3 regions of the Cerasibacillus sp. genome follow, and region 2 is predicted to be linked to each of the others. Evidence: riboswitches for the same ligand, from Rfam matches in the RefSeq annotation. Region 2 holds a riboswitch; each other region holds the start of a gene.

Region 1 (7,497 bases), on a different contig from region 2:
TAGGTATAGCTGCTACAAGACGTTTCGTATATATATGTTGAGGGTTATTAAAAATGTCCTCTGTTAGGCCTTCTTCTACAAAGCGCCCCCTATACATTATTCCAATTTGATTACACATATGCCTAATGACACCTAAATCATGACTAATAAAGAGAAATGTTAAGTCAAGTTCTTTCTGAATTTCTTGCATAAAGTTTAGAACTTGTGCTTGTACAGAAACATCAAGTGCTGAAACTGGTTCATCAGCAATAATAAGTTTCGGCTTCAACGCAATCGCACGGGCAATCCCAATTCTTTGACGTTGTCCTCCCGAGAACTGATGCGGATATTTAACAATACTCTCCGGACTTAATCCGACTAACTCTAATAATTCTTCAACCCGTTTCTTTTCCTCTGAACGCGACATTTTTTCAAAGTTTCGTAACGGTTCAGCAACAATATCGAGCACCCGCTTTTTCGGATTCAGTGATGAGTAAGGATCCTGGAATATCATCTGGACATCGCGGTGAAAACTCGCTCGACTTCTCCTTAGATTCGTTACATCTTTTCCTTCAAAGGAAACTTTTCCAGACGTAATTTTATTTAAGCCAATAATCGCTCGCCCTGTTGTTGTCTTTCCAGAACCCGATTCACCAACGAGTCCATAAGTCGTTCCCTTTTCAATTTCCAAAGAAACACCGTCAACCGCTTTCACATGATCAACCGTACGGCCAAAAATACCACCTTTGATTGGAAAATGCACCTTTAAGTCTTCTACTTTAAGAATTGGCATGTACCTGGTCCTCCTTCACTTCATTTGGAAAATGAAACTGTTTATAACATGTACAACGAACGAAGTGTCCAGGTGTCACTTCATGCAACTCAGGGTTTTCTTCGTGTGCAGATTCATCAATCCACGGAATCCGCTCTTTAAAGCGGCAGCCTTCTCGTGGCAAATTCTGTAATGCTGGGACAATACCTTGAATGACATGGAGCTTTTCCTGACCTTTTTCTGCATTCGGTATCGAATTCAGTAAAGACCTCGTATAAGGATGGAGTGGACTCTCAAATAGTCGGTTTACGTCAACTATTTCGACAATTTGGCCTGCGTACATCACTGCCACCCGGTCAGCCATTTCGGCTACAACACCTAAATCATGTGTAATTAAAACAATACCGGCACTCATCGTTTCTTTTAATTCCCTAATTAAATCTAAAATTTGTGATTGAATCGTTGCATCGAGCGCAGTTGTCGGCTCATCAGCAATTAAAACCTCTGGGTCATTCGCAATTGCAATTGCAATGACGACACGCTGGCGCATTCCACCAGATAATTCATGCGGATATTGCGTATAAACATGTTCTGGACGCGGTATACCTACCTTCTCGATTAACTCAATAACTTTCGCTTTTCTTTCTTCACTCGATAATTTACGATTATGTAAAAATAAAGCTTCACTAATTTGGGCACCCACTGTCATCAATGGATTCAGTGCCGTTAATGGATCTTGGAAAATCATACCTAAGTTTTTTCCACGAAGCTTACTCCATGTGCTCTCACTAACATCAACTAGATTATGATCACGGTATAAAATCTCACCTTCAATTTTTGCACGATTATGCAGCCCCATAATCGAAAAAGCGAGAGCGCTTTTTCCACAGCCTGACTCTCCCACAATGGCTAACACTTCGTTCTTATTTAAGGATAGCGAAACACCGTCAACAGCGGCATAGTAATCGTCACCGATGCGAAACGATGTTTTTAAATTATTAATGTCAATTAATCTCTCTGCCAATATAATCCCCCCATCTCCTCTGTTGTCTTAAGTTCATTTTGTTACCCATTCTCCAATTTCTTTTCCTTAGCCACTATAAATGATTTTTTCTTCTTAATAAACAGTAATTTGATAAGTATGTTTGATTATTATTATTCAAAAAACTGATTGTTTAGATTATATAATATAGAATAACTAATTTCAAGCTAATTCGAAAATTTACTATGTGGAGATTGTTAGGTCTCTTTAATTCGCTATTAAAATAATATTAAAAGCCACTTCGTTATGAACTCACTATTAAAATACCAGATATTGAAAGCGTTTACAATAGTATTTTTTAAAAGGTTGGAAATATATCATTCGAGGGAAAATTAAGTGTTTAATTTCTCATCAATTTCTTAGTTCTATCAATTGAACTAAATTACCATCATTGTTAGTATGTAAAAGGTAAGGGAAAAAGGCATTTTAAAAAGCGAATGGAAAATAGCCTTTTCATGTCTCCCTTAACGAAATAAAGGAGAATTTGATGAAGAAAATTTCAAATGTTTTTTGGATATCTGCAAGTATTCTACTCGTTGCAGTAATCCTTGGAGTTGTGGCACCGAATCACTTTGAGAATATAACTGAAAATGTACAAGCATTTATAACCTCAACTTTCGGTTGGTATTATTTAATAATTGTTTCAGTCATCGTTTTATTTTGTATCATCTTAATTTTTAGCCCCGTAGGTTCTGTCCGCCTAGGAAAGGAAGGCCAAAAACCTGAATACTCAAGAACGACTTGGTTTGCCATGTTGTTTAGTGCTGGCATGGGAATTGGTTTAGTCTTCTGGGGAGCTGCTGAACCCCTTTATCATTATGCTAGTCAACCTCCGCTTTCAGAAGCAGGTACAGATCCTGCCTTAAAAGAATCCATGCGCTTTTCCTTTTTCCACTGGGGTATACATGCTTGGGCAATCTATGCACTTGTTGGACTGTCCCTCGCCTATTTTAATTTCCGTAAAAACCAACCCGGTCTCATTAGTGCAACATTGAGCCCAATACTAGGGAAGAATAATAAAGTCGCAAACGTTATTGATATTATTGCTGTGACAACGACTGTTATTGGAGTGGCAACAACACTAGGATTTGGTGCGGCACAAATAAATGGTGGCCTATCATTCTTAGCTGGTATTCCGAATAACTTTACGATGCAACTCGTTATTATCGCAATCGTGACTTGTTTATTTATCCTATCTGCCTGGTCTGGTTTAGGGAAAGGAATTAAGTATTTAAGTAATATTAATATGATTCTAGCCTTTATTCTACTATTGTTAGTGTTCTTAATAGGACCAACGTTGTTTATACTAAATTTCTTTACAGATACATTAGGTGCTTACATACAAAATATTATTCAAATGAGTTTTCGAATTGCACCATTACAGGCGGATCAACGCGAATGGATTAATGGATGGACCATCTTTTATTGGGCTTGGTGGATTTCATGGACACCATTTGTCGGTGTCTTTATTGCTCGCGTCTCAAAAGGGCGAACGATACGCGAATTTTTAGTCGGTGTTTTATTATTGCCTACCATTGTAAGTTTTATTTGGTTTACAGCTTTCGGAAGTACAGCCATCTCAGTACAGCAAACGGGTCTAACGGACTTAACCCAATTTGCCACTGAAGAAGTGTTATTTGCTGTTTTTGAGCACTTACCGTTCTCCACCATCCTATCAATTGTTGCGGTACTATTAATCGGGACATTCTTTATAACGTCTGCCGATTCAGCAACATTTGTTTTAGGTATGCAAACAACTTATGGTTCACTAACACCACCAAACTATGTCAAAATCACTTGGGGTATCATTCTTGCCTCTATGGCAGCGATTTTATTGTACAGTGGTGGACTACAAGCCTTGCAAAACGCCTTAATTATTGCCGCCCTACCTTTTTCAGTCATCATGATTTTAATGATGGTTTCCTTATCTAAATCACTCGCTAAGGAAAAACGAAAAATTGAAAAGGTAAGATATAGTCATCAACCGAAAAAGGTAAAAACATAAGAAAAGAGCATCAACATCCCAATTTTTCCGATTGGATGTTGATGCTTCATTTTTATTCCGTAATTATATAACTATCAAAGTTCTAATCTAACTCCCAACTAAACCAACTACCATGGCCGTCCGTTTCTCCAATTGTTTTATGATACTCCATTCCTTTAAGTATATAATCGAGATGAAGCTTCGTATCCCACATATTATTATACAGATGAAATATGTCTCTTCTTTTCCCAATATGTTTAATTTTTTCGATCAGTTTTAGTTTCTGATCATTTGGAATCTGATTAGCGACATGGGTATGAAATATACATATCGCAGTGTCTTTCGGCATTTCCATAGCAATCGCTTCTAACAATGCTATACCATCACCCTCTATCAGTTTGACGGGATTTTCTATAAATGTCTTTGCTGCCTGTTCAAATAATTGACGTCTTTCCTGGTGCTCCGGCCAAATAAGCGCTTTTAGCCATAAATAATCTTCCGGATGATCCAAGCGACTCACATGCAGATCGAGCCCAACTTTCGTTTTAACCGGTGGACTTTCTTCTAATAAATGCGGCATATTTTCCCCTTTAATCGTTGATGTAATATGTACATCTGACGATTGATTCCCATACACTTGAGGATTCCCATATGAATAACTGTACTGATCCCATAGAAGTTGAAGACCTGCACTCGTCCCAATTTCTATTAAGGATAATGGCCTTTTTACAATGTTATAGATGTAACAAAAACTTGGATACAGATAACCAGAACGCCTCACCTCATTCGTCTGAACCAGTTTAGTGGATAAAATCGAAATCATTTCATCTCGATAAGTTCGACAAAAGTCCTTGAAAGGAAGAAAAGATTCTTCTTTTGCTTTAGGCTCCTGTACAATACTCACATAATATTCCTTTAATGAATGGTTACTCCCTTTTAGCAATAAATAATGGACAGCACCGAATAGTAAATTAGGGATTGGTTGCCCTTTTCTCGCATGCATACATAATTCAAGGATGTCATCATCTTTTGCTATTTTTCTAGACAAAAAATCATACAACGGGCTTGACCCTTTACATTCATTTGCGGCAAATTTTTTAAACCACTTAGATATAGAAGATTTACCCAATATAAACACCCCTTATTTTAAAAAATGAAACGAATCACTGCCATACTCACAACACCTAATGCCACTGTTAAAAATAAACTTTTTGTCCAAACGGCTATCAGAACGGTTGGAATAAAAGCAAATACATACGGAAGATTAAATGTAACTGCCCTACTATCCCCTTGTTCAAACAGATTTGTAAATACAAGCGCACTTAATATACATACTGGCACAAACGTTAACCATTTTAAGATTACTTTAGGTAATTGAATATTTTTTACAAAAAGAAACGGAATAATGCGCGGTAGCCATGTCACAAGGCCACTGCCAATAATAATCCAAAACAAATAGGAATTAATTGTCATTTATCCATCCACACTCCTAACGTCGCGACAAATAGAGTTGCTATGAGAACGGTTATATGCGTTGAAAAAAAATTTAATAGAATATAAACCGTTATGAACATGATAATGATGAGTTTTAAGTACATATTTAACTTTGATTTATTTGTTTCAGATAACTGTAAAACGAGTAAGGCGATAAACATCGCGACCAGCGCAAAGTCTAACCCCCATTTCTCCACATCGGTAATCCAATGTCCAAAATAACCGCCCGCTACACAAGCGATGATCCATGACACATATGCGGTAACATTTAAACCATCTAGCCATCTACCATAAATTTTTTTACTTTTCATCGCTTCGGTAACAGCAACACCAAACGTTTCGTCAGTCAACAATGTACCGAACCCAATATTTCGTAATGTCGAATATCTCGTGACATAAGGAGCAATTGATAAGCTCATTAAAAAGTGGCGCAGATTGACAACAAAAACAGTAAAAACAATAGATAATGCTGGCGTGTTTGTCACTAATAAAGCGCATAAAATAAATTGTGCTGCACCAGCATAAATAAAGATAGCAACTAACGCTACTTCTAGTAAACTAAGTCCTGTTACTGTGCCAACGACACCGAAAGCAAAACCAATACTTAAATAGCCGAGTAAAGTCGGAATACAGTCTTTTACTCCTTGGATAAAAGCGTTTTTACTTTGATAGCTAACTGCTTCTTGTTGCATGTAAATCCCCCTATTTTTCTCTTTTATAGATAAAAAACCTCTTCTCATTATAAGAAGAGGTAGACGAATGCCTGTCTTGTTGCTTGCTCTTCTTATCTTCTACGATTAACGTATCTGGAATTGGCACATCGCTTAAACGCTGTTGCCGAGGTTTCTCTGGGCCAGTCCCTCCACCTCTCTTGATAAGAACGGATTAGAATATTCTTTTTATTTTATCCTTAAAATTAAGGATAGTCAAATTAGTCTATAATTTGGAGTCTGTCTAGTATTTACGGGAGCTTCTCCCATCTGTTTGCTTCCCAATCAATACTTTAATTATAACCCCACAAACATTTAACTCATACTATAATTTGTAATGTATATATGAACTTGCTAAAAAAAACCCTAGTGATTCATACAGATTCAGCGCGCGTTGGTTATTTTCATCGACACAAAGCTGAATGTGAGAAAACTCATCTTGTTCAGTCTCTTTTACAATCGATGCAAATAGTAACTTTGACAAACCTTGCCCTTGAAATGCCCCATCAATTGCAATATATTCTAGAGAAACATGTTTATCGGTTGTAGACTTTTCAAGATAGGCATAACCAGCTAATTGATGATTCTTAATCAGTAGATATAAGTTATTTTCTCGATTTATTCGCTCTAATATATCATCAATAGAATAATACGTACCCGGAAAATAACGGTGATGAAGATTGACTAAAGCCGTATAATAATTTTGAGACAATGTCTCTACTTTTATCACTTGAACATTATTTGGTAATCGTATATTTGAAAAAGAGCGGTTACTTATTTTGAATTCTAAGTTATCATGCTGCCTAATCCGATCCGCCTTTACATAATCCTCCAAAAAGTTTATCGCTAGCTGGTTATGTGCTCCAATGAAAAAATTGTAATTTAATTTTAAAGGGTGGAGATGTTCCATCGCATACACCCATAGGTTATATACTTTATCAAGGCCTATATGTTTATCTAAAAAAGGTCCCCAAACCTCAACATATTTATCGCGAGTGCTAATATCAAAAGCAAAACATGTAAAAACATCATCTTCTTCATACGTATAAATCGATTCTTCTAATGGTAAATCCGAAAAATCATATAATAACGTTTCTCTAACCTCTTCATACCCATCGCCAACAAAGCCAACTTGATAAGATTCAGAGTTATTACAACCAACAATTAGATTAATCACATTTTGTAACTGGCTACGATCGTAAGGTTTATACATTTGACTCCTCCATTAATTGCGATTCCATAAATTTCATGTTATTTATCAAAATCATATTCGTTAATTCAATACCGATCATGATGTAGACAAGCATCTTACTATAAATATTTATAGAGTATCTCTGCAAACGATGTCTAGTAAAAATTATACAGTAAACAGGCAATAAAACAATAATTGCATTTAGGTTAACTCTTCTTTATATTTATTTTATAACTCAAATAAGGTATACTGTAGATAAAAATTCATAATATAATAAAAGACCGCTCCATGCGGGAACATGGAACGGCCTAGCGTGTCATAGCC
Region 2 (7,497 bases):
GATTAATATCATATGTTGTTGAATATCTGGAAAGAGTTGTGTAAAATCACGAGTCAAAATGATATTTGGATATGTATTTTTCCCTTTTTCAATTATCGTTGAACTAGACCAAATACCGGAATAGTTTTTAACAATCCCAACGACAGTAAACTCCTCTCTCTCTATATTGAATGTGAAAGGAAGCTTGATGTCAGTTTGCTTGGACCCCCTAGCAAGGTGTCCAATAGTAAATTCTTCAACTAGGACTTCATAATCTGATTCTGGCATTCTTCCACGGAGGAGATTCATTTGAGTCAAAGCGTGCTCGTCCATCCACCCGATTGTGAAATCCAAATCTTGATCATTGTTTAAGAGACCTGATGTATATATATTGCCAGAAATGCGGAAATGTCCAGTTTCCCTTAGTGCATTTTCTCCAGTCATGGGTTCATCGGAATTTACAATTAAAGTGTGGTCACCATATGTTTGATAAGCGGTTAATTTTGCTTGATCCACATAGTGATGCAATATCCCAATGGCAATCGTTATAAATACGAGTATAAATGTTAGAGCGCTAACAACTGACCAGAAAATTTTTTTGTTATTCCATAATAATTTCCATGCGTAAGATAATAGTTTTACCGATTTCATTGTTTACCCTTCATTCTATACGAGTTTTCCATCCTTAAGTATAAATAGATGATCCGGATTTTTAATTAAATGTTTATCATGTGTGACAACGAGTAATGTCGTTTGATTTTTTTTACAGAGACGAGTTAATAATTCAATTACCCTTAATGAATTCTCAGAGTCCAAATTACCTGTAGGTTCATCCGCAAAAATGACTTTTGGATTGTGGATCATTGCCCTTGCAATGGCCACTCTTTGTTGTTGCCCACCAGATAATTCACTAGGAAAAGAACGCATATAATGATGAATCTCTAAATCTTTTAGTAGTTGGTAAACGGCTTGTTCATTTACTTTTTGATTTGTAATATGTAGTGGCATGATGATATTATCATACACCGTCAATTCATAAATGAGTTGAAAGGATTGGAATACATAACCAAAATATTTACCGCGGAACTGTGCTTTTTCTTTTTCTGATAACCTATAATAATCTTTATTCATCATATAAACAGTACCAGTACTTGGTTTAATTAACCCACTTAATATATTTAACAGTGTTGATTTTCCAGACCCACTTTTACCCATAATAACGTTAATTGAACCATCATCAATAACGATATTTGTATTTTTTAGTGCTGCTGTTCTAGAATTGTGATACGTTTTGGATATTTCGATGGCTGAAATCATATGATGACACTCCTGAAATTTCAAAATTTGAATTAAGGGATTCATAACAATTATCAAAAATATTCATTTTTTAATTTTACCATTACTTTGAATATCTATCAATAATCTGAAGGAGCAGGGGTAGTAACGTAAATTCTATATATTACTTATTTCAAGATTTTTCTTCTATTATCCATTTCAACGTAAAACAACTACATACAGACAATTAACAATCCTAACACCAACATACTTCAATCCCACCCCAGAACATGCTAAGATAAAGATAAGTAATGAAGTAGAAGGAGGGCTATTCATGAAGCTATATTGTTATCCGAATTGTGGTACATGCAAAAAAGCTGTGAAGTGGCTTGATGAGCAAGGAATCAAATATGAGTATATACATATTGTAGAAAATCCACCGACAAAAGAAGAAATATTAGATTATATGGATAAAAGCGGTCTGCCGCCACGTCGATTCTTTAATACGAGTGGGAAAAAATATCGCGAACTTAATATGAAGGATAAAATTAAGGATATGACGAAAGAAGAGATGGCCGAACAATTAGCACAAGAAGGTATGCTCATTAAAAGACCTATCGCGACAGATGGTGAACGTGTCACTGTCGGCTTTAAAGAAGAGGCATTTGAAGAAACTTGGAGTTAATGTTCTAGGCATCTTATGATAAAATAAAAATAAGCAATGATTTACTAGCATATTTTTCTGTAAACTTGTATATTTAAGTTGGAAGTTGCAATGATTGAATGGAGGGAATTGGAATGAATTTACCAAAGGAATTATTATACTCTGAAGAACATGAATGGGTTAAAAAGGAAGACGGCAAAGTACGTATAGGAATTACTGATTTCGCACAAGATGAATTAGGCGACATCGTATTCGTTGAGTTACCTGAAGTTGGAGAAGAAGTTGAAGCAGACGAGCCTTTCGGAAGTGTTGAATCTGTTAAAACGGTATCCGAACTTTATGCTCCAGTAAGTGGTAAAGTTGTTGCAGTAAACGAAGAGCTAGAAGATAGCCCTGAGTTTGTTAACGAATCACCATATGAAAAAGCATGGATGATTGTTGTTGAGCCATCTAATGAAGCTGAATTGGATGAGCTTATGTCTGCTGATGCATACCAAGCAATGGTAGAAGAAGACTAATTTAACATGACGTTTTTCAAGGAGGTTGGTCGTTTTTGTGAACGATACAACCTTCTTTTCGTCTTCACGGTGATACTAGGACTCGCGCCTCTATAGGCGGGAGTTGCGACTAAGGTTCAAGTAGAGGGTGGAGTAAATACTCCGTCTGAACCAAATCTTTTTTATATTTTTGAATGATGATACATGGTGAGGTGCTTAGCATGCTTCCTAAAGTGATTATTGTTGAAGGATTAACCGATAAACAGCAAATTAAAAAAGTCATTACGGAAGATGTAACAATCATTTGTACAAACGGCACACTTGGAATTGAACGTTTTGATGAATTATTAGAAACATACCAACTGGACGATCGTGATGTCTATATTATGGCTGATGAAGATAAAGCAGGATGGAAATTACGTAAACAACTGAAACGCGAACTACCGCATGCTGAACATATCTATATCCATCCAGACTATAAAGAAGTAGCAACAACACCGTTACATGAAATAGCTCATGCCTTAGTGAGTAAAAACATTGAAGTAAACCCTATTTTTCTGTAAGCTTGGAAATTAGGGTGATCGAATGATAAAAATAACAGACAATGAATTGAAAGAAGAGAATATTTTACTTTATATATACAGTCCTTTTTGCGGGACATGTCACGTCGCACGCCAAATGCTCGAACAAATTGAATCCATTCACAAACAAGATATTTTCTATGAGATGAATGCGTCCCTTCATCCGGAATTTATGCAGGACAATAAAATCGAAAGTGTCCCATGTTTATTCATCAAAAAAGATAATGAAATAAAAGAAAAGATTTATGCATTCCGTTCAGTAGGAAACATTTATCAATATTTATATAAATATAAACCAGAACTGTTTCAACAAGATTAAATTTATAAATGCTTTTATAATGATAATAGTTGACATTTTGCATTAGAATGCGTATGATAACATTTATTAGGAAAAAGAATAAAAGCGAAATCTCTTATCAAGAGCGGTAGAGGGACAGGCCCATTGAAACCGCGGCAACCTTTAGGACTTTCCTAAAACGGTGCTAATTCCTGCAAAGCCATGCTTTGGAAGATGAGAGAACGAAGATGAATGATAATCGTCTTTCTGTTCTCTAGAGCAGGAAGGCGTTTTTGTTTATATGACAACATGTGATTGGAGGATGGATTTTAGTGATTTCAATAAAAGAGCTCCGTAAAGAGTTTACCGTTGATGATAAGAAAATTGTTGCGGTTGATGATTTGACATTAGATATAGAAAAAGGCGAAATCTTCGGTGTGATTGGATATAGTGGCGCTGGAAAGAGTACGTTTATTCGCCTGTTAAATGGATTAGAACAACCGACAAGTGGTGAAGTTTTCATCAATGGTAAACGATTTTCCCATATGAAAGGTGAAAGTTTACGCCTGGCACGACAAAAGGTCAGTATGATTTTCCAACATTTTAATTTACTATGGTCGCGAACAGTTGAAGAGAATATTGAATTTCCGTTAGAAATTGCTGGTGTGTCAAAAGAGGAAAGAAAACAAAGAGTTCAGCATCTTATTGAACTTGTCGGTTTACAAGGAAGAGAAAAAGCATACCCGAGCCAGCTCTCAGGTGGACAGAAGCAACGGGTTGGCATTGCTAGAGCTTTAGCAAATAAACCTGATGTCTTACTTGGTGACGAGGCAACAAGTGCACTCGACCCGGAAACGACTGATTCTATTTTAGATCTTCTTGTTGATATTAATGAAAGGTTAGGAATTACAATCGTTCTTATCACGCACGAAATGCATGTCATTCAAAAGATTTGTCACCGTGTCGCTGTGATGGAAGATGGAAAGATTGTTGAATCTGGGAAAGTACTTGATGTGTTTCAAAATCCACAACAACCTATTACAAAACGTTTTGTCTCTCAATTAACAGGCGTTAAAGATACATTACCGACACTTGAAATGCTATTCAAAAATTACCCAAGTGGTTCGCTCATTCAGCTCACTTTTGTTGGTCAAAAAACAGAAGAACCGATATTAACTGAACTGATTCGAAACTTTCAAGTATCAGCAAGTGTCGTTCACGGGAATATTACAGAAACGAAAGATGGACCATATGGCACATTAATCGTGCATATTGACGGTGAAGAAAATCAAATTCATCAAGCATTACAGTATTTACAATCAATTGATGTGAAAGCAGAGGTTTTAAGCAATGGGTCAACAAACATCGAATGATACAACGTCATTTATCGAACAGATTTTCCCAAATGTAGATTGGTTGCAAATGTGGGAAGCGACTTATGAAACGCTTTATATGACCGTTTTATCAACGGTATTTACGTTCATATTCGGCTTGGCAATTGGACTTCTTCTATTTTTAACAGCGCCACATAATATATGGGCGAATCGCATTGTTCATTTTCTAACAGGAGCTTTCGTGAACATATTTCGCTCGATTCCATTTATTATTTTGATCATTTTACTGATTCCATTTACGAAGCTCATTTTTGGATCGATCCGGGGAGCGAATGCTGCCCTTCCTGCATTGGTTATCGGAGCGGCTCCATTTTATGCTCGAATGGTTCTTATTGCTTTACGTGAAATTGATAAAGGAGTTATCGAAGCAGCGAAATCAATGGGAGCAAAGACGAGTACCATCATTTGGAAAGTGCTTATTCCGGAATCACGTCCTGCTTTATTTTCTGGCATTACCGTGACTTCCGTCGCACTTGTTGGCTATACAGCGATGGCTGGTGTAATTGGTGCTGGTGGATTAGGTCATTTGGCCTTTTTATATGGATTTCAACGCAACCGTCCTGATGTCACGCTCGTCGCCACAGTCATTATTTTATTAATTGTTTTTCTCATACAGTGGATTGGTGACACGATGACCGCAAAAGTTGATAAACGTTAACAGACTAGTTCATCTAGTTCTCATATAAAAAATAAAACATACAAGGAGAGATCACACATGAAGAAATGGTTACAATTTACAATTATCGCGTTTGTTGCTATCGCGCTTGCTGCATGTGGAGCGGATAAAAAAGATGACACAGGTTCAGCCTCAAAAGATGGTGAATCAGGTGAAACAATAACCCTTAAAGTAGGAGCATCACCAAATCCGCATGTTCCGATTTTAGAAAAAGCAAAACCGATCTTAGAAGAAAAAGGAATAGAACTTAAAATCGAGACGTATACAGAATATGTCATGGCAAATCAAGATTTAGATGCTGGTGACTTAGATGCCAACTTCTATCAACATATCCCGTTTTTCGAAGCTCAGAAAGAAGAACATGGTTATGATATAGAAAATGCTGGTGGCATCCATATCGAACCAATCGGTATTTATTCACAACGTCATAAAAGCCTAGAAGATTTACCTGAAGGTGCGACGATTTTATTAAGTAGTTCAGTCGCTGACCATGGACGGATGTTAGCTCTACTTGAAGCAAAAGGATTAATTAAGTTAAAAGAAGGTATTGATAAAACAGTAGCTGTTGTGGATGATATTGTAGAAAATCCAAAGAACTTTAAGTTTGACGACTCAACATCACCTGAGATGCTCGTTCAAATGTATTTAAATGATGAGGGAGATGCGGTACTAATTAACTCAAACTTCGCCCTTGATCATGAAATTAATCCAATTGAAGAAGCAATCGCTCTAGAAGATTCAGATTCACCGTATGTGAATATTATTGCTGTCCAATCCAAAGATAAAGATAACGAAGCGATTAAAACATTAGTAGACGTTCTTCATTCAAAAGAAATCCAAGACTTTATTTTAGAAGAATATAACGGTTCTGTTGTCCCAGTTGATGGGGAATAATTATCAGAGACAAATGTCAATAAATGGTTACTGTAAAGAGTCTGGAACAAGATGAGTACTTAGAGATTAGTACATCAAATTTTGTTCGCTAAAACGGAATCTAAGATTTTGCGATTGGAAAGAAAAATAATTTAATAAGCATAAAAATAATAATCCACACCTATTTCTTAGGCGTGGATTATTTTATAGGTGCGCGGTCATTCCACCAAAGTACAGTCTTGCCTTTCTTAGAATGATTCAATGTGATGTAACTCCGAGTAAAATCATCGACATATGTAAGATTGGACACATCAATGCAAGGTAACCTCAACAACCCTCGGTGACTTACATACGATTGAACGCATCAATGCAAGGTAACCTCAACAACCCTCGGTGACTTACATACGATTGAACACTTCAATGCGAGGTAACCTCAACAACCCTCGGTGACTTACATACGATTGAACGCTTTAATGCGAGGTAACTTCACCAACTATCAGTGACTTACATACGATTGAACGCTTTAATGCAAACTAACTTCAACTAACATTGACGGTTTACCTATGATTAAACAACCCCATGAAATGAAACGTTAACTAATTTTCGAAGGTTCCTCATAAACAAAATCAAATATTATGAAAAAAACAGCTTTTATTCTTTTAAATTCAGAGCTAAAACCACTTGAATCAATTATTATGATCTCATCAATCTACTTGATGGGGGACAGCTCAATACATTTTGTCTCGGCTTCTCTTTTTGTATCAATAACTATCCTTTTTATTTATGTAATTGAAAATGAACAATAAAATAATAACAATAATGTTTCAACTAATTAAAGCGTGAAAATATATATGTTATAATGTTTTAGAGAAGGTTATCTCAATCATTTGCTATTAATTGCTAGATGATTTAAGATGATAATGATAATAAATTGAGAATTGGTGATAATGGTTCTCAAACATAACTATTTTTAATTGGAGGTATCATTATGGCTGGATCTACATTAGAAATTAAAGACCTTCATGTTTCAGTTGAAGGGAATGAAATATTAAAGGGAGTTAACTTAACGATAAAGGGTGGCGAGTTCCACGCAATCATGGGACCGAACGGAACGGGTAAATCAACATTAGCATCCGCAATCATGGGTCACCCAAGTTATGAAGTAACAAAAGGAAGCATTCTTCTAGATGGTGAAGAAGTACTTGATATGGAAGTTGATGAGCGTGCACGTGCAGGATTATTCTTAGCAATGCAATACCCAAGTGAAATTAGCGGTGTGAC
Region 3 (7,497 bases), on a different contig from region 2:
TTACGTTGGCACCGATATTCGCCACTTTATGGATTAAATTAGGTGAACGTCAACCATCAACAACACGCAAATTTTCATTTGGTCTATTCTTTGCTGGGCTATCATTTATAATCATGATTGTGCCAGCTTTCATGTATGGAACAGAGGCACTTGTCCATCCTATCTGGTTAACATTAAGTTTTCTATTAGCTGTTATTGGGGAACTCTGTTTATCACCAGTTGGATTATCAGCAACAACAAAACTAGCACCAGCAGCTTTCTCTGCCCAAACAATGAGTCTCTGGTTTTTATCAAACGCTGCAGCACAAGCGCTTAACGCTCAGCTCGTAAAACTATATACGCCTGAAACTGAAGTCTTTTACTTCGGATTAATTGGTGGAACGGCTGTAGCACTCAGTTTCCTATTATTTATAGTAGCTCCGAAAATTCAAAAATATATGATTGGTGTTAAATAAAATTCGTCACACAACCCTAATCTGAGACATACAGATTAGGGTTTTTTATGTATAAACTGATTTAGCAAATATTCTCTTTTTCCATTCTTCTATGATAAGATGAGAGTGAATAAAAGAATTGAGGTGATCGTGTGGGTAAGCGTGTTTTCATCATGACATTTGAAGAAGACAGTAAATCATATCAAGCATTTTCAGAGCTTAAACAATTACATGTTGCAAAAAAAGTTCAAATCGAACAGATGGCAGTCATAACGAATAGTGTTGAAGAAAAACTGCAAATAAAAGATTTCATGGATATGACCGGACCAGATAAAACATCTCGTGGTAGTCTAATCGGTTTATTGATTGGTATTTTAGGAGGACCAATTGGCATGTTATTAGGATGGGTATCTGGTACAATGATTGGTGCTTCAGGTGATGCCCGTGAAGTACGAGATGCGATGTCAGTCTTTGATCAAACGCTATCAATGATCTCTCCGGGGAAAACTGGACTAATGGTCATTGCAACTGCTGAAAGTCGTGATACATTACAAGACTTAGCCTATGATGAATTAGAAGGTGGCAGACTATTACAACTTGACTTAGAACTTGTTAAAGAAGAAATTGAACGTGCAAGACAAACAGAACGTGAACTGCAACAAGAAGCCAAAAAGCGTTGGTTCGATAAAGACAAAGCAAAACGAAACGACGAACAATAAAAAAATACCCTTGACATTTATCTGAATTATGACTACAATGTCATATAACCTTATAAATAAACTTATCAAGAGTGGTGGAGGGACAGGCCCGATGAAACCCAGCAACCTCATATGAAGGTGCTAATTCCTGCAGCAAGAGCTGAAAGATAAGAGATGATACTCCTCTTTCAGTTATTAGCGAAAGAGGTTTTTTGTTTTAGTCATAGAAAAATCTTTAAGCCATAGGATTTAAATAAAAATTAAATAACAAACTCTTATCGAGAGAGGTGGAGGGATTAGGCCCTGTGAAACCTCGGCAACCTTCAGAGTAATCTTCTGAAACGGTGCTAAATCCTACTCTTGGGGAGCTCCCAATGAGAAAGATGAGAGGGAAGAGTAATTTATTATAAACTCCCCTTTCGTCTATACGATGAAAGGGGTTTTTATATATCAAAAATAAGGGGAGAAACAAATGAGTAACAAAACATTAAAGTTCGACACATTACAAGTTCATGCTGGTCAGGAGGTTGACCCGACAACAGGGTCACGGGCTGTACCCATCTATCAAACAACATCTTATGTTTTTAACAGCGTCGAGCATGGAGCAAATTTATTTTCACTAAAAGAAGAAGGTAATATTTATACGCGCATCATGAACCCGACAACCGATGTATTTGAAAAACGAATTGCCGCCTTGGAAGGTGGAATCGGTGCACTTGCCCTTGCATCTGGGGCAGCCGCAATAACAAATGCGATTATTAATATCGCAGGTACAGGTGACAACATTGTTTCAGCAGGCACATTATATGGTGGAACGTACAATCTTTTTTCGACCACCCTACCTAAGCTCGGTATTACGACAACCTTTGTCAATCCAGATGACCCAGAAAATTTTAAGTGTGCAATTACCGATAAGACAAAGGCCTTATTTTTGGAAACAATTGGGAATCCAGGCATTAATCTTGTTGATATTGAAAAAGTAGCTGACATCGCCCATGCACACGATATACCATTAATCATCGATAACACCTTTGGCACGCCATATCTCATCCGTCCAATCGAGTACGGAGCTGATATAGTCATTCACTCAGCGACGAAGTTTATCGGTGGTCACGGAACATCGATTGGTGGTGTGATTGTCGATGGTGGGAATTTTAACTGGCTTGATAACGAGAAATTTCCTGAATTTAATGAACCAGACTCGAGCTACCATGGCATGACATATGCCAAAGATGTTGGTACAGCCGCCTTTATTACGAAAGCACGTGTACAACTATTAAGGGATACGGGTGCTACTTTAAGCCCATTTCATTCATTTTTATTTTTACAAGGGTTAGAAACTCTTTCCTTACGCGTGGAAAAACATGTCGCTAATACGAAGAAAATTGTCCAATTTTTAAATGAACATCCACTCGTTTCATGGGTGAACTATCCAAATCTAAAAGGAAACAAATATTATGATTTAGCCCAAACCTATTTTCCAAACGGAGCTGGATCAATCTTTACATTCGGAATTAAAGGTGGCGTTAAAGAAGGCAGCCGCTTTATCGAAGTCTTACAATTATTTTCTCATCTAGCAAATGTTGCGGATGCGAAATCACTTGTCATTCATCCAGCAAGCACGACACATGCCCAATTAAGTGAAGAGCAACAGCGACAAGCCGGTGTGACACCTGATATGATTCGCCTGTCCATCGGTCTTGAGGACGCAGACGATTTATTACAAGATATTGACCAAGCACTTAAAATAGCAGTTCAAGCAAATGAATGAAAATGAGGTGATTGGTGGTGTTATATGTTAACCGACATTTGCGCTCGATTAAACGATTAAAGCAACAAGGGATTTGCATTAAAGATAATAATCAACATTCCAACCGAACAATTCGCTTATTAATTGTTAATTTAATGCCGAAAAAAATAGATACGGAGTTTCAATTTCTTTCGCTTATTGGGAGCTTGCCACTTGATGTAACGGTTGACTTTTTACACATGAAAAGCCATAAGCCAAAAAATTCCGATAGCGCATATTTGGCCAAAGCATATAAAACATTCCACGATATTCAGGAATTAACCTATGACCGTGTCATTATTACTGGTGCACCACTTGAATTTATACCTTTTTCAGAGATACATTATTGGGAAGAGCTAACAAAAATATTTTCTTATACACATCAACATGCTGCTTCCACCCTGTATATCTGTTGGGCAGCAGTCGCTGGTTTGTATTACCATCACGATTTAAAGAAGTTGACGACAGTTAGGAAAATATTTGGCATCTTCCCACATACAATCTGTGAAAAACACGACTTACTAAATGGATTAAATAACGGTTTCTTGATGCCCCATTCACGCTATGTCTACCTAAATGAAGCTGAAATAAATCAAGTGGCACAGCTTGAGATACTTATCAAATCAAAAGAAGCAGGCATCACACTCGTCAAATCGAAAGATAACCGACATATTTATTTAACAGCACATCCCGAATATGAAAAAGATACATTACAAAAAGAATATGAACGTGATCAAAAGCACGGGATACGAGTTCAACCACCAAAAAATGATAATCTGACAGCTCCATGGCTTGAACATGCTAAGAAGTTTTTTGAAAACTGGTTGAACTTGTAGGCTAATATAGAAAACACAGAGCTAGTTTATATGTAGTAGCTCTGTGTTTTTATTGATCGCATCCTTTCTATGGAGAATAAAATAATAAATTATTTCGTACTGAGACGGTATGTTACGGTTAATGCGACCTTGTGTAACCCCAACATCAATAATCCCGCCAACACTTGATCGTATTTTGTATTAAAAGGAGGTGGCAATAATGGTGGAATATAACCATTAGGTGGGATACAAAGATGCGTCGTCAATTGTGAAAAAAATGGATTAGGTACACTGCCTAGCCAGCCACTTGCAATAAAAAACAAACAAGCGGGCATAATAAATATGCCGCTTTTCATCGCGTATTGTTTCATCTTCTGTCGGTCTAGACGTCGCTTACGGTTGGGTGAAGCAATCGGCCACCACATACGGAACGATAAAAAAAATAAGACAAGCATAAATAACCGTTGCCCATGTGCATAGGTAGATAAAAACGTTAAAAACATCGGGATATGATAGAGTAAAAATAGAAACGAAAACGCTATAAGAGCACGATTCGGTGTGATGATTTCAGCTATCTTTTCTATCAAAGGAATGCGACGGAATGCGATATACAATTGATACGGAACACCAAGAAGTAATAACGGTGGAACAACAAAAAATAACACACTCATATGAATCATATGAAAACTAAATGATAAATAGCTAATGACCAGAAGCGGACTGCCAACGATGAGATAGAGTAACACGATGCCACCAACAAAAAATAATGACTGTATCCAGTGGAAGTGCCACTGTCCTTCAGTTGGATTGTTCGTAGTAAAATCCCGTCGGCTGAACCACCAAAATAACATTAACATAATCATCGCAATCCCTAACAATGGCAGATTCCATGTTCCCTGTCCGTGAAGTAGAGCCTCAATCATATCCACCACATCCTTTATCATCTAATCACATTTTACCACACCTTACATCACTATGATAAAGAGAATATAATTATTCACAAACATGTTAAAAATAGTCTTGCTACGGGTACTTAGTGCTACATTATATCCCGATTGTTCCCGCGGTGAACCAAAGTAAGTTAGCTTGAAAATAGCTTACAAGAACGATCCCGTTTAAAACGCCCCAGCTCCTCCCCCACCAACTGATGAAGTTGTGTTAGAAGAACTTGATGATGCATCGACCGTGCTGTATAAATCAATTAGAACGAGATCGAATGTGCTTCCAGCAATATAAGGATTACTTAATAGCGGAAGATGACTTGCATCGAGTTGTTTAACCTGCTCGTCTTTGCCAACTTGCTTCCCATATTCTTCGCCTACACCAAGAATGATAGCATTTTCAAGTCGTCTTTCAATTTGTGTTGAATCAATGCCAATTGGATAGCGTTTTTTTCGATATTCAATACGGGCGATGCGAATCGCACGTTTGAATTTTTTAATATGGTCATGCCAAATATAATTCGCATTGATTAAAATCATGAAAAATGCCGTCGCATAGAGTAGAAAGGCTAACCATGTCGTTAATGTAAACGTCATAAAAATACTTGTCAGTACTATAAGTGTGATATAAGAAATACTTTGAATCCATTTATTACGACTAAACATAATAGCAAGTAAACCAACAACGGATAGAATAATCTTAATAATCGTTTGGTCAAACGATGTCACTAGATCAATCTGAGCAATAATAAAGAAGATACTATAAGAGATAGCTAATAATAGTATAGAAAATATCGAATAGCCTCGGAAAGGTGAGTGGAAATCCAAATACCCTTCACGCTCATTTAAAAGAGTTGACCAACCATCCATTCCTTTTTCAAGTTTTTCAGCTTTTGCTTCCTTAACCTGATCGCTCTCCTCTTCGTGTTCCAGGATAGAATCGAGCATAAAATAGGAGCCTTTTTCACCTTTTTCAGTGAATAACCAACTTAATAAATATTGATCCGCTGCGTCTAAATTAGTCCACTTCATTTGGCTATCACCAATAGTGAAGCGGTACGTTGTTTCGTTTGAAAAACGCGTTGATGATACAGCTTCCATCTTAATGATGCCCCGTTGTTTCAATGAAAATAATCCTGCTATTATACTTTTCGCATTGTTGAAACCACCGTCATCTACATATTGAATAAAAAGTGGGTCTGTTTCTTCCAATAGATTAAACAGATCGTCAAGATCATCCTGTCCACGATGGCGATTCGGGTGCTTTATAAATAAAATGAGACCGATTGCTAGAACAATCACAATTGCCCCCACAACATACGGACGGAGTTGATTCATATTATCATCTAGTTCCGCACGACGTTTCGCTAATTCCTTTTCTTCTTGTAAAAAGGCTTGTCCAACTACTTTGTTTTTATAACGTTCAGCCGCCGCAACAAAGTGTTCCGGAAAAATAAGCCGGATTTCTGATCCTGCACCTGCTTTCAATAAATCATTCTGATAGCGTACACCATTTCCTATTTCTACAAGTTCTCCTGAATCCGCATGTAAAAAGGATGCGACTTCTGTCATATTAGAATTCGGAAGTCTTACCGTTATCGTAACATCATGTAAGTCAGTTTCATTCGTTTCATCAAAAAATGAATACGTTAAATCAGCAACATCAGCATATTTTTTAACAGACTCAAAAATATCATACTCATAGACAACATGCTTCATTTCATCTTTAGAATTCGTAATCACTTTATATACTTGATCATCGTCATCATATTCAACTTCAAGCAAAGCTAAATCTGATAAATCTTGTGTAAACAATGCTTCATCATCTATTTTCAGTGTGGAATCATTAAGAAGATAGGCCTTGAAATTCTCAATATCCGAGTAAATAGAACGTGTCATGCCATTAAACTCACCAGAAAATGAATATGTATATAACTCCCGAACATGAATGGCACCATTCTCCTTAATCTCTGCATCAATCGTTACTTGATCGATGGAAAAAGAGCGGTCATTATCGTCATTAAAGAAATTGAACCAAAATGTAGGAACAACAATTATAAGTGCACCAAATATTAATATGTATCTGAGGATCTTATTTTTACTTTTCTTAGTAGCCATCTTCCTGTCCTCCTCTATGAGTATTTTCCTATCTCTTCATACGAATAAAGCTGGAAAAAGTTTCGCACGATCTAATAAAATAGCGTCAGATTACAACCAGTTGTTCAACGCTTGCTTTCTACTAAAAATCATAGAAAAAGCTCCCTCAACAAAAGGGAGCTTTTCTCAAGACAGATCATCCTGTTACATCGGTTTAGATTTACCTAGTTTTCGGTTAACTTGCTTCTTCTACCCCGACTTCTGAATCATCATCTTTCCGTCGTTTCAGTGCTAATAATATACCAGCAAGCAAAACGGCGATAAAGATTCCAACGAGTGAACCGTAGAAAACCGTTTTGTTTTCGAACCATTTTGTAAGAGCGCTTTGCTCAGCAATACTAAACTCAACGCTTTTTTCGCCTTTATTCCCCGCTGTATCCTCAGCTTCAACTGAAATATTATAGTTTGCAATATCACTAAAGTTGAGGCGAACTTTTGTTGGTTTGCCATCGGTTGTTTTCTCGATTATTTCTCCTTCGAGTACATCACCATTCTTAGTAATTGACGTAATCCAATCTTCTGGATTGACGACACTCACTTCTACTTTTACTGGATTATGATATGTTTCATCATCTTTAGCACCAGTAAATTCTATTTTCGGTGGTGTCATGTCGATAATAAATTCAAATGATTGTCTTGCAATATTTCCTGCTTGGTCCTTAA

Evidence for each region. Region 2 has a riboswitch for S-adenosylmethionine ahead of VIG73_RS12895 (methionine ABC transporter ATP-binding protein). Riboswitches for the same ligand answer to the same signal wherever they lie in the genome.
Region 1: another riboswitch for S-adenosylmethionine. It lies ahead of VIG73_RS04265 (AzlC family ABC transporter permease); the one in region 2 lies ahead of VIG73_RS12895 (methionine ABC transporter ATP-binding protein).
Region 3: another riboswitch for S-adenosylmethionine. It lies ahead of VIG73_RS03150 (O-acetylhomoserine aminocarboxypropyltransferase/cysteine synthase family protein); the one in region 2 lies ahead of VIG73_RS12895 (methionine ABC transporter ATP-binding protein).

The regions. Positions count from the first base shown of each region.
Region 1 is NZ_DATBTY010000024.1:74,332-81,828, reverse strand. Features, by position in the region: gene VIG73_RS04290 (ABC transporter ATP-binding protein) at 1-772, opposite strand, end outside; gene VIG73_RS04285 (ABC transporter ATP-binding protein) at 759-1,775, opposite strand; gene VIG73_RS04280 (glycine betaine uptake BCCT transporter) at 2,281-3,798, shown strand; gene VIG73_RS04275 (DUF2332 domain-containing protein) at 3,881-4,909, opposite strand; gene VIG73_RS04270 (AzlD domain-containing protein) at 4,924-5,250, opposite strand; gene VIG73_RS04265 (AzlC family ABC transporter permease) at 5,247-5,963, opposite strand; SAM riboswitch class I at 6,053-6,152, opposite strand; gene VIG73_RS04260 (GNAT family N-acetyltransferase) at 6,307-7,194, opposite strand.
Region 2 is NZ_DATBTY010000073.1:187,070-194,566, forward strand. Features, by position in the region: gene VIG73_RS12865 (ABC transporter permease) at 1-630, opposite strand, end outside; gene VIG73_RS12870 (ABC transporter ATP-binding protein) at 646-1,296, opposite strand; gene VIG73_RS12875 (arsenate reductase family protein) at 1,589-1,939, shown strand; gene gcvH (glycine cleavage system protein GcvH) at 2,053-2,436, shown strand; gene VIG73_RS12885 (toprim domain-containing protein) at 2,637-2,978, shown strand; gene VIG73_RS12890 (thioredoxin family protein) at 3,001-3,315, shown strand; SAM riboswitch class I at 3,407-3,514, shown strand; gene VIG73_RS12895 (methionine ABC transporter ATP-binding protein) at 3,606-4,646, shown strand; gene VIG73_RS12900 (methionine ABC transporter permease) at 4,624-5,325, shown strand; gene VIG73_RS12905 (MetQ/NlpA family ABC transporter substrate-binding protein) at 5,383-6,237, shown strand; gene sufC (Fe-S cluster assembly ATPase SufC) at 7,205-7,497, shown strand, end outside.
Region 3 is NZ_DATBTY010000018.1:66,651-74,147, forward strand. Features, by position in the region: gene VIG73_RS03140 (peptide MFS transporter) at 1-455, shown strand, start outside; gene VIG73_RS03145 (DUF1269 domain-containing protein) at 587-1,153, shown strand; SAM riboswitch class I at 1,213-1,306, shown strand; SAM riboswitch class I at 1,405-1,522, shown strand; gene VIG73_RS03150 (O-acetylhomoserine aminocarboxypropyltransferase/cysteine synthase family protein) at 1,605-2,903, shown strand; gene VIG73_RS03155 (homoserine O-acetyltransferase/O-succinyltransferase family protein) at 2,918-3,757, shown strand; gene VIG73_RS03160 (cytochrome c oxidase assembly protein) at 3,847-4,659, opposite strand; gene VIG73_RS03165 (DUF2207 domain-containing protein) at 4,852-6,795, opposite strand; gene VIG73_RS03170 (Ig-like domain-containing protein) at 7,010-7,497, opposite strand, start outside.